2 regions of the Cupriavidus sp. UYPR2.512 genome follow, and region 2 is predicted to be linked to the other one. Evidence: predicted binding sites of a transcription regulator. Region 2 holds the regulator's gene; the other holds the start of a gene.
The links. The regulator FliA, encoded in region 2, starts transcription of late flagellar genes. The targets are predictions, from matches to a motif close to CTAAAGTTTNNNNNNNNNNNGCCGNTA.
Positions count from the first base shown of each region.

Region 1: a site for FliA is predicted at 2,460-2,486, ahead of A3A5_RS0124580 (DUF342 domain-containing protein). Genes of this name have one in related genera too.

Region 1 is NZ_KB903151.1:13,508-17,623, forward strand. Features, by position in the region: gene A3A5_RS0124560 (OmpA family protein) at 1-409, shown strand, start outside; gene A3A5_RS0124565 (lytic transglycosylase domain-containing protein) at 409-1,176, shown strand; gene A3A5_RS0124570 (hypothetical protein) at 1,173-1,514, shown strand; gene A3A5_RS0124575 (hypothetical protein) at 1,579-2,385, shown strand; gene A3A5_RS0124580 (DUF342 domain-containing protein) at 2,556-4,116, shown strand, end outside.
Region 2 is NZ_KB903053.1:57,694-61,809, forward strand. Features, by position in the region: gene flgM (flagellar biosynthesis anti-sigma factor FlgM) at 57-365, shown strand; gene A3A5_RS0119520 (flagellar protein FlgN) at 371-832, shown strand; gene A3A5_RS0119525 (flagellar protein FlhE) at 917-1,354, opposite strand; gene A3A5_RS0119530 (RNA polymerase sigma factor FliA) at 1,354-2,070, opposite strand; gene A3A5_RS0119535 (flagellar synthesis regulator MotR) at 2,174-2,962, opposite strand; gene flhF (flagellar biosynthesis protein FlhF) at 2,974-4,116, opposite strand, start outside.

The DNA.
Region 1 (4,116 bases), on a different contig from region 2:
GGACAAGGCCCCGCCGTGCTTCCCGAAAGCCGAGGCCGCCCCCGATCCCATCGGCCAGGCACTGGAAGGCGCGGGCCGCGTGCAGCTCTACGGCGTCAACTTCGAAACCGATTCCGACGTGCTGAGCGCGGCGGCCCGGCCGCTGCTGGACCGCGCCGCCAGGGCGGTGCTGGCGCATCCGGACTGGCGCCTGCGCGTGGAGGGGCATACCGACAGCACCGGTGGCGACGCGCGCAACCAGCCGCTGTCTGAACGCCGCGCCGCCGCCGTCAAGCGCTACCTGGAAGGCGCCGGCGTGCCCGCCGGCCGGCTCGATGCCAAGGGCTATGGCGCCACCCATCCGCTGATGCCCAACGACACGCCATTCGGCCGGGCGCAGAACCGCCGCGTGGAGCTGGCCAAGCAGTGATGCCTGCGCTTGCGGCCGCGCCGGCGCGCAGTGTCGTGGCGGCCATGCTGCTGCTGGCGGGCGCGGTTCCGGCCGGCGCCGAGATCGTCATGCATGCCGACCGCGGCAGCGGCGTGACCTTCCTCACGTCGCGCAGCCACGGGTCGGCAGAAGTGGCTCCCACTGCGGCGCCCGCTGCGTTGCCGGCGCGGGCGTTTATCGGGCTGCCAACGCAACCAGTGGCAAAGGCTGTTGTCGTCGCCAGCAAATCCCCACCCTCCGACCTGGTCGCCCTCGCGCACCGCGCTGCGCAGGCCGCGGCAGTGGACCCGCATCTGCTGATGGCAATGGTGGAGGTGGAGTCAGGCTGGAACCCGCAAGCCACCTCCGTCAAGGGCGCCATCGGCCTGACGCAGCTGATGCCCGCCACAGCACGCATGCTGGGCGTGACCGATGCCTATGATCCGGCCCAGAACCTGCAGGCCGGTGCGTCCTATCTGGGCGGCTTGCTGTCGCGCTTCAACGGCGACACCAGCCTGGCCCTGGCCGCCTATAACGCGGGCGAAGGCGCGGTGCTGCGCCACGGGTCGCGCATCCCTCCATTCGCCGAGACCCAGGCCTATGTGCCACAGGTGCTGGGCCGCTATGCGCGCTTGCGCGGCGGCGAGGACGACAGCGCCGCGGCGCCCTTGCGCCAGCCGGCGGCGCCGGCGCAGCGAGGCGGCTTGGTCATTGTCTCGTATCAGAAACCCCCCGCCTCCGCGGTGAAGAAAAAGGAGAAGTCATGAAGTCGTACTGGATCCCGCGCGCCTGCCTGCCGGTCATGCTGGCGCTGGCCGTTGCCAGCTGTGGCAAGGAAGAAGGGCGTTCCGCCGCGGCCAGCGATGCCTTGCCGAAAGCCTGCCAGGAAGCCGAGGCCGCGCAGCGCGCCTGCACCGAGAACATGGCGGCCAAGCTCGCTAAGTCCGGGCAGGCCGCTGCCGCCCAGACCCTGCGCGACGGGCTGCCCGGCGAGCTGGAATCCATCCGCACGCGCTGGGCCGGCGTCTCCGACAAGGATGGCCTGGCGCAATCCTGTGCGACGGTGCGCGACAGCTTCCGCGACATGCCGCAATGCAAGGACTGACACCGGCCCGCCGCAACGCCAGCGTGCCGGTGCTTGGCTGAACTGACCAATGGAGAGGCGACAGATGCCGAAGAATTCCGACCGCGTTCGCGCGCGTCAATCCCTGGACCGCCGCACGGCGCTTGGCGCAGGCGTGGCCCTGGCTGCCCTGCTGCTGCCGGCAGCAGCTTTGGCCGGCGTCTGCGATGCGCCGTGGATGCATGACGGCGGCGAGATCCGCATGACGATGCAGGGCGGTGCGCCGGGCACGGCGACCATGTCCGTGTCCGGCGTGCGCAAGTCGGGCAAGGGCCAGTGCAATGCCAATATCAGCGTCGTGTCGAATGTGGCCGCGGCCGGCTCGGCCAACGAGACGCGGCTGGACTACACCATGGCGGTGATCGAAGACCGCCTGACCATCTCACGCGGCGGCGCGCCGGGCAAGGTTGAGGGCAAGAGCGCCGCCGGCACGGCATCGGGCATGCTCGACAGCAGCGCGGTCGGCACCCTCGCCTACGGCGGCGTCATTGAAGCGGAAGGGCAGCGGCTGCCGGGCGAGTCGCAGACGGTGCGCATGGACCTGCAGATGACCGCCGCCGGTCAGGGCGCCGGCCAGGCCAGGATCCCGTCCGCCAAGGTCACCATCGGCGGCAAGGTCGTCGGCAAGCGCGCGACCATTCCCACCCGCCTCGGCCAGAAATCCTGCTGGCCGGTCCGCTACGAGCGCAGCACGACCATGGCGCCGGTCACGGTGGCGGGCCACACCGTGTCGGTGCCGCCGGCGAGCGCCAGCGTCACGGACTGGTACTGCCCCGACACGGGCCTGGTCATGAAGCAGGAGGTCGTGCAGAACGGCCAGACCGGCACCATCGAGGTGGTCTCGGTCAAATAGCCCGCGCATTGTCCGGATCGTCCCCCGGGCTTGTCCACGAAGGCATGGATGCCCGCCGGCGCGGGGGCTGTGCGCTAAAGTTCTCTGCGCTGCTGCCGTTGGTGATGGATCGATAACAAGCGGAGCGCCGGCACCCGCCGCGCGGCTCCACAAGACGATTCAGGGGACGCATGACGCATGAGTCGGGTTTGCGCCTGGAGCTTGCCGAGCCAGGCGAGCAGGTGCATGCGCGCTACACGCCGCAGCCAGGCAGGTTGCCGCCGGACCAGGCCAGCCTGCGCCAATGCCTGGACGGCCTGGGCTGGGCCGGGGCGCGGCTGGATGCGCGCGCGGTGGCGCAGTTCCTCGCGCAATGCCAGCGGGCCGAGCATGAGATCGATGCCACCATCGGCACGCTGATCGACGGCGCATTCGAGCTCGACATCACCGCTGACGGCCTGGCCGTGCGGCTGACGCTGCTGCCAGCCGAAGGCGGCCGCCCGGTCAGCGCGGAAGCCATCCGCCGCGCCGTGGCGGAACGCGGCGTGGCGGCACCGATCCAGGCCCTGGCACTGGACGCCGCGCTGGCCGAAGGCGGTTGCGAGCTGCGCACCATTGCCGCCGGCGCCGCGCCGCGCCAGGGTGAGCCGGCGCGCTTTATCAACCTGCTCGAGCCGCGCAAGCCGGCGCAGCCTGACGACGAGGCCGGCAAGGTCGACCTGCGCGACCTGGGCAACCTGCTGCTGGTCAGCCCCGGCACGCCGCTGATGCGGCGTATCCCGGCGGTGCGTGGCAATGACGGCGTCGACGTGTTCGGCAAGCCCGTCGCCGCCGATCCGGTCGATGATCCACCCTTTGCCGAAGGCCTGGCCGGCGCTGCCGCCGATGCCGACGATCCGGAGCTGCTGCGCGCGGTGATCGCAGGATCGCCGGTGGTCGGCGTGCACGGCATCTCGGTCAGCCCCGTGGTGCAGGTGGATTCGGTCGACCTGCACTCAGGCAATGTGGCGTTCGACGGCACGCTGCGCGTGTCGGGCGATATCCGCACCGGCATGTCGGTCAACGTCAGTGGCGACGTGGTGGTCGAGGGCACCATCGAAGCCGCCAATGTCGAGGCCGGCGGCAATGTCATCGTCAAGGGCGGCATCATCGGCAAGGCCGACACCGGCCGCGCCGAAGGCGGCATCAGCCGCGCCAGCGTGCGCTGCAAGGGTGCGGTGAAAGCACGCTTTATCGAGAACGCCGTGGTCGAGGCCGGCACCGAGGTCAACGTCGAAAGCGGCATCCGGCAGAGCGACGTTGCTGCCGGCGAGCGCATCGTGGTGGGCGGCACCGGCGCGCAGGGCAGCATCAGCGGCGGCCGCAGCCGTGCCTTGCTGGTGGTGCGCGCCGCGGTGCTGGGCGCCCCGGCGGGTACCGCCACCAACATCCAGGTCGGCCTCAATCCCTACGCCGACACACAGCGCGCCGCGCTGGAAGCCGAGCTCCGCCGCATGCTGGAAGAGCAGAACAAAGTCAGACAGCTGGTGGATTTCTTTGCCAGGCATCCAGAGAAAGCCGTGGGCGACCTGCGCGAGAAGGCGCGCGCGACCCTGTTCAAGCTGTCGCGCGACCTGTTCGAGCTGGACGCACGCCTGACCGGGCTGGGGCAGCAGATGCAGCCGGCCGCCAATGCCGTGATCGACGCCGCGCGCCGCATCCATGGCGGCGTCACGCTGCAGGTAGGCAGCCGCGTGCTCAAAGTGATGGAAG
Region 2 (4,116 bases):
CTAAAGAATTCGCCGGCGCGACCGTAATGCCATAGGAAACCAGCAAGGAACGCCCCGTGAAGATCAACCACACCGCCTCGTCCCGGCCCGCCGACGCCCCCGCGGACGCCGCCGCCGCCCGGCCCCAGGCCGCGCCGGCCAGCGCCGCGGCGCCATCCGCCGGCCTGAGCGTCAGCCCGCTGGCCGCCCAGGTGCGCGACATCAGCGCCCGCCTGACGCAGCCCACGGACGACGATATCGACACCGCCAAGGTCGAAGAGATCCGCCAGGCCATCGCCGAGGGCCGGATCAGGATCGACCCGGGCAAGATTGCCGACGGCCTGCTCGCGACCCTGCGCGAGCTTGGCCAGGCCGAACCCCGATAGCCCAAATGAACCAGAGCCTGATCCAGTCCCTGCAGCGCGAAACCGAAGGCATCCAGGCCTTCGGCCAACTCCTCGCCGAAGAGCGCGACGCCCTCAAGCGGGGCGACTTCCAGTCCCTGAGCGGACTGCTGACGCGCAAGGTTGAACTGGGCCAGGCCCTGTCCCGCCAGCTCAAGGCCCGCGAAGCCCAGATGGGCGCCCTAGGCCTGCGCGCCGGCCCCGAAGGCCAGCTGCTCGGCCGCCAGGTCGACCCGGCCGTGGCCGACGCCTGGCGCCAGCTGATCTTCACCGCCCGCACCGCGCGCGACGGCAACGCCCTGAACGGCGCCATCGTCAACGCTCACCTCGACTTCACTCGCGAAGCCATTCAGGCGCTGCGGCAGCATAGCGGCGGGGATGCGGGGTTGTATGGGAAGGATGGGAAGGCGGCGGCTGGGGTGGGCGGGGTTAGCCTCGCGGCTGGATGAAGTTCGCACTAGAGGCGGTTATCGTGCTTGGCTGGCATGGCTGTCAAGAACGATAACCGACCGCAGTGCCAGCACAAGCCCCCCTCACCTAAACCCCACCACCACCTCATTACTACGCCCCTGCAGCACCGGCACCAAACTCCCCCGCCCCGGCACCCGGAACGCGAATACAAAGCCCTTGGTGGCATCATCCCCGAAGAACGCATCGGTCTTGCCTTGCGCCTGCGGCAGCAGCACGCAGCGCTGGGCATTGCAGAGATAGGCTTGCAGTTCCAGGGGTGGGGTTTTGGCGAAGCTGTAGCGCCAGCGCACCGACGTGATGACCCCTTCTGACTGCGGCAAGACGCCGGTGGGCAGGACCGGCGGCGACACCGCGCGCTGTCCGCGGCCGTAGAGTGCCGGCCCGTTGACCGATCCGGTCCAGGCGTGGCGGGTGCCGCCCTCAATGGCGGCCCAGGCGCAGGCCGATACGGCAGCCAGCAGCCAGCAAGCACCGCGCGCGGCGCGGCCCACCTCCTGCATCACAGCAAGCCGCGCAACTGGTTGCGCAGCCGCGTGATCGCCTGGCCGCGGATCTGGCACACGCGCGACTCGGTCACATCGAGCACCGCGCCGATCTCGCGCAGGTTCAGCTCCTGGTCATAGCACAGCGACAGCACCAGCTTCTCGCGCTCCGGCAGCCGGTCGATGGCGCGGATCAGCGCCTCACGCATGCCGCTTTCCATCAGCACGGCCAGCGGGTTGCCGTCATCGCTGCCGCCAAGGTGCCGGTCCAGGAAGTCTTCTTCGCCGGAGCGCTCGAAATCCTCGTAGTGCAGCAACTGGCAGCCATAGACCTCATTGAGCAGCAGCTGGTATTCGTCCAGCGCCATCTCCATGGCCTCGGCCACTTCGGAGTCGATCGGCGCGCGCCCGAGCTTCTGCTCCAGCCCGCGCTGCGTGCGTTCAATGCGCCGGGTGAACTGGCGCAGGCTGCGTGATTGCCAGTCGTTGGCGCGCACCTCGTCCAGCATGGCGCCGCGGATGCGCTGGCTGGCATAGGTCTCAAAGCGCGCGCCGTGGGTGTCTTCATAACGCTTGGCGGCATCCAGCAGGCCGATCATGCCGGCCTGGATCAGGTCGTCGATCTGCACGCTGGCTGGCAGCCTGGCGGCCAGTTGCAGGGCGATGCGGCGCACCAGCTGTGCATGCGCCTTGACCACATCGGCCTGTTCGAGCTTTCCCTGGATCGTGTACATGGTGCAATTCTCGTGAATGCTGGATTGCTGGACCCCCACACCGTGCGGCGGGGGCTGGCTCAGGTTCAGGGTCTGGTTCGGTTGGATGGCATGGCTGGCAGGCTCAGGCCATTGCGGGTGCAGGGGCGGACGTGTCCGCGCGCAGCGGCCAGGCGCCGATGCTGCCGGCGGTACGGCGCAGCGCGGTGGTGGCCGGTGCCGCCGGAAACGCCTCGACCACGCAGCGGCCCAGTTGCACGCCGCGCGCCACCAGCGGGTCGGACGGCAACCAGCCCGCGCACAGCGCCTCGACGCCCAGGTACTGGCTGGCCGTGCGCGCCAGGTTGCGCAGGATCGCCTGCACCGCGGCCTCGCTCGCCGCCATGTTGACGATCAGGTGGAACTGGCGCCAGGCATACAGGTGGTGCAGGCGTTTGATGCAGGCGTAGGCGGCGGTAATCGACGCCAGCTCAGGCCGCATCACGATCAGCGCATTGTGCGCGCCGCCCGCGAGCGGTGACAGCGCGCCGTCGGCATTGACGCCGGCATCCACCAGCACGCTGCGAAACCCGCTCACGGCAGCAGCCGGCAAGGTGCTGCCCGGCACATGCCGGCCAGCCGGCAGTACCGACAGCACGCCACCGGGACCGCTGCCTGCAGCAGCTTCCAGCGACAGATGGCCTGCGCTGACATCAGCCAGGGTGCCGGCGGGCCTGGCGCCGGACAGCCGCGTGGCGCGCGCCGCGGCGGCGTCTTCGTCGACCAGCAGCACGCGTTCGCCCTGCATGGCCAGCGCGTGCGACAAGCCCAGGGCCACGGTGGTGGCGCCGGCACCGCGTTCGCTGGCGACCACGGCAATACGGCGTGTCGTGCGCGGCGCCAGCATCCGGCGCAGGCTCTCGGCCTGGTCCATGGCGAGGGCGCTCACTGCAGGACCTCCACCGCTTCAGCGGACACGGCGGTGCCGCGGCCAGGATAGTTTTCCAGCACGTCGAGCAATGCCAGCATGCGGCCCATGCCTTCATTGAGCACCGTGCCCGGCACCGGCATGCCCTGGCGCACCGTGCGGCCAGCGAGGCGCGCGAGGAAGGCGGGCGCGGCCGCGGTCGGCGCGTGTTCCAGGCGCAGCACTGACAGGCCCAGCTGCAACGCGGCCAGCACGGCGCCGGCGGCGTGGCCGCTTTCGGCGTCCTGGGCGAAGTGGTCGATGGCGTGGCGCAGCGTGCGCAGGCGCGCATCGGCTGCTTCGGTCCACAAGGCCCAGCGCGCCACCTGCGCGGCATCCTGCGCCAGCGCCGGGTCGCACAGCAGATAGCGGGTATCGAGCAACTCACCGGTAGCGCGGTCGGCCAGGCGGGCCACCACCAGGCAGGCATCGATACCGCCTTCAGGGGTGCCCTTGCCGCGCACCGGGCTGTCCGGCACGCGCACTTCGGCGCTGGCCAGCCAGCGCACGGCTTCACGCTCGCGCACGGCGTCCTCGCCGACGGCGTGGAAGGTCAGCGTGTCGGCCAGCGCATCGAGCTTCCAGGCGGCGCCGGCGCTGACCACGCGCGCGGTCTTGCGCGCACCGGCCACCCAGCGCTCGCCGGCCTGCTGCCAGCGTGCCAGCGTGGCGGCGGACGGTACGGCATCCATCAGGTTGACCACCTTGCGTGCGGCGCTCATGGCGGCGCGCAGGCTGGCGGCATCGGACTCGGCTTCGCCCAGCGGCTGGCCGGCACGGCCGGTCGGGGTCACGGTGGCGGCCAGCGGCATGCCGTCGCGGTCGGCGAGCCACAGCGTATGCTGCATCGGCTGCGGCGTGCGGCGGCCGGGCACGGCCACTTGCAGCGTGGCAGCGCTGGCCAGCACGTACTGCTCGCACTGGCGGGTCACGTCGCGGCAGACCGCTTCGCGCACCTGCTGCGACATGGCGCGCAGGGCCGGGGTGCCGGCGCTGCGCTGTTGCCACAGCGAGCGGGCCAGGTCGAGGCCCAGGCCCGCGCCATTGAGTTCCGCCACGCACTGGCTCAGCGCGTCGGCGCTGTCGGTCAGCGAGCGCAGCACCTCGTCGGCACCGCCACG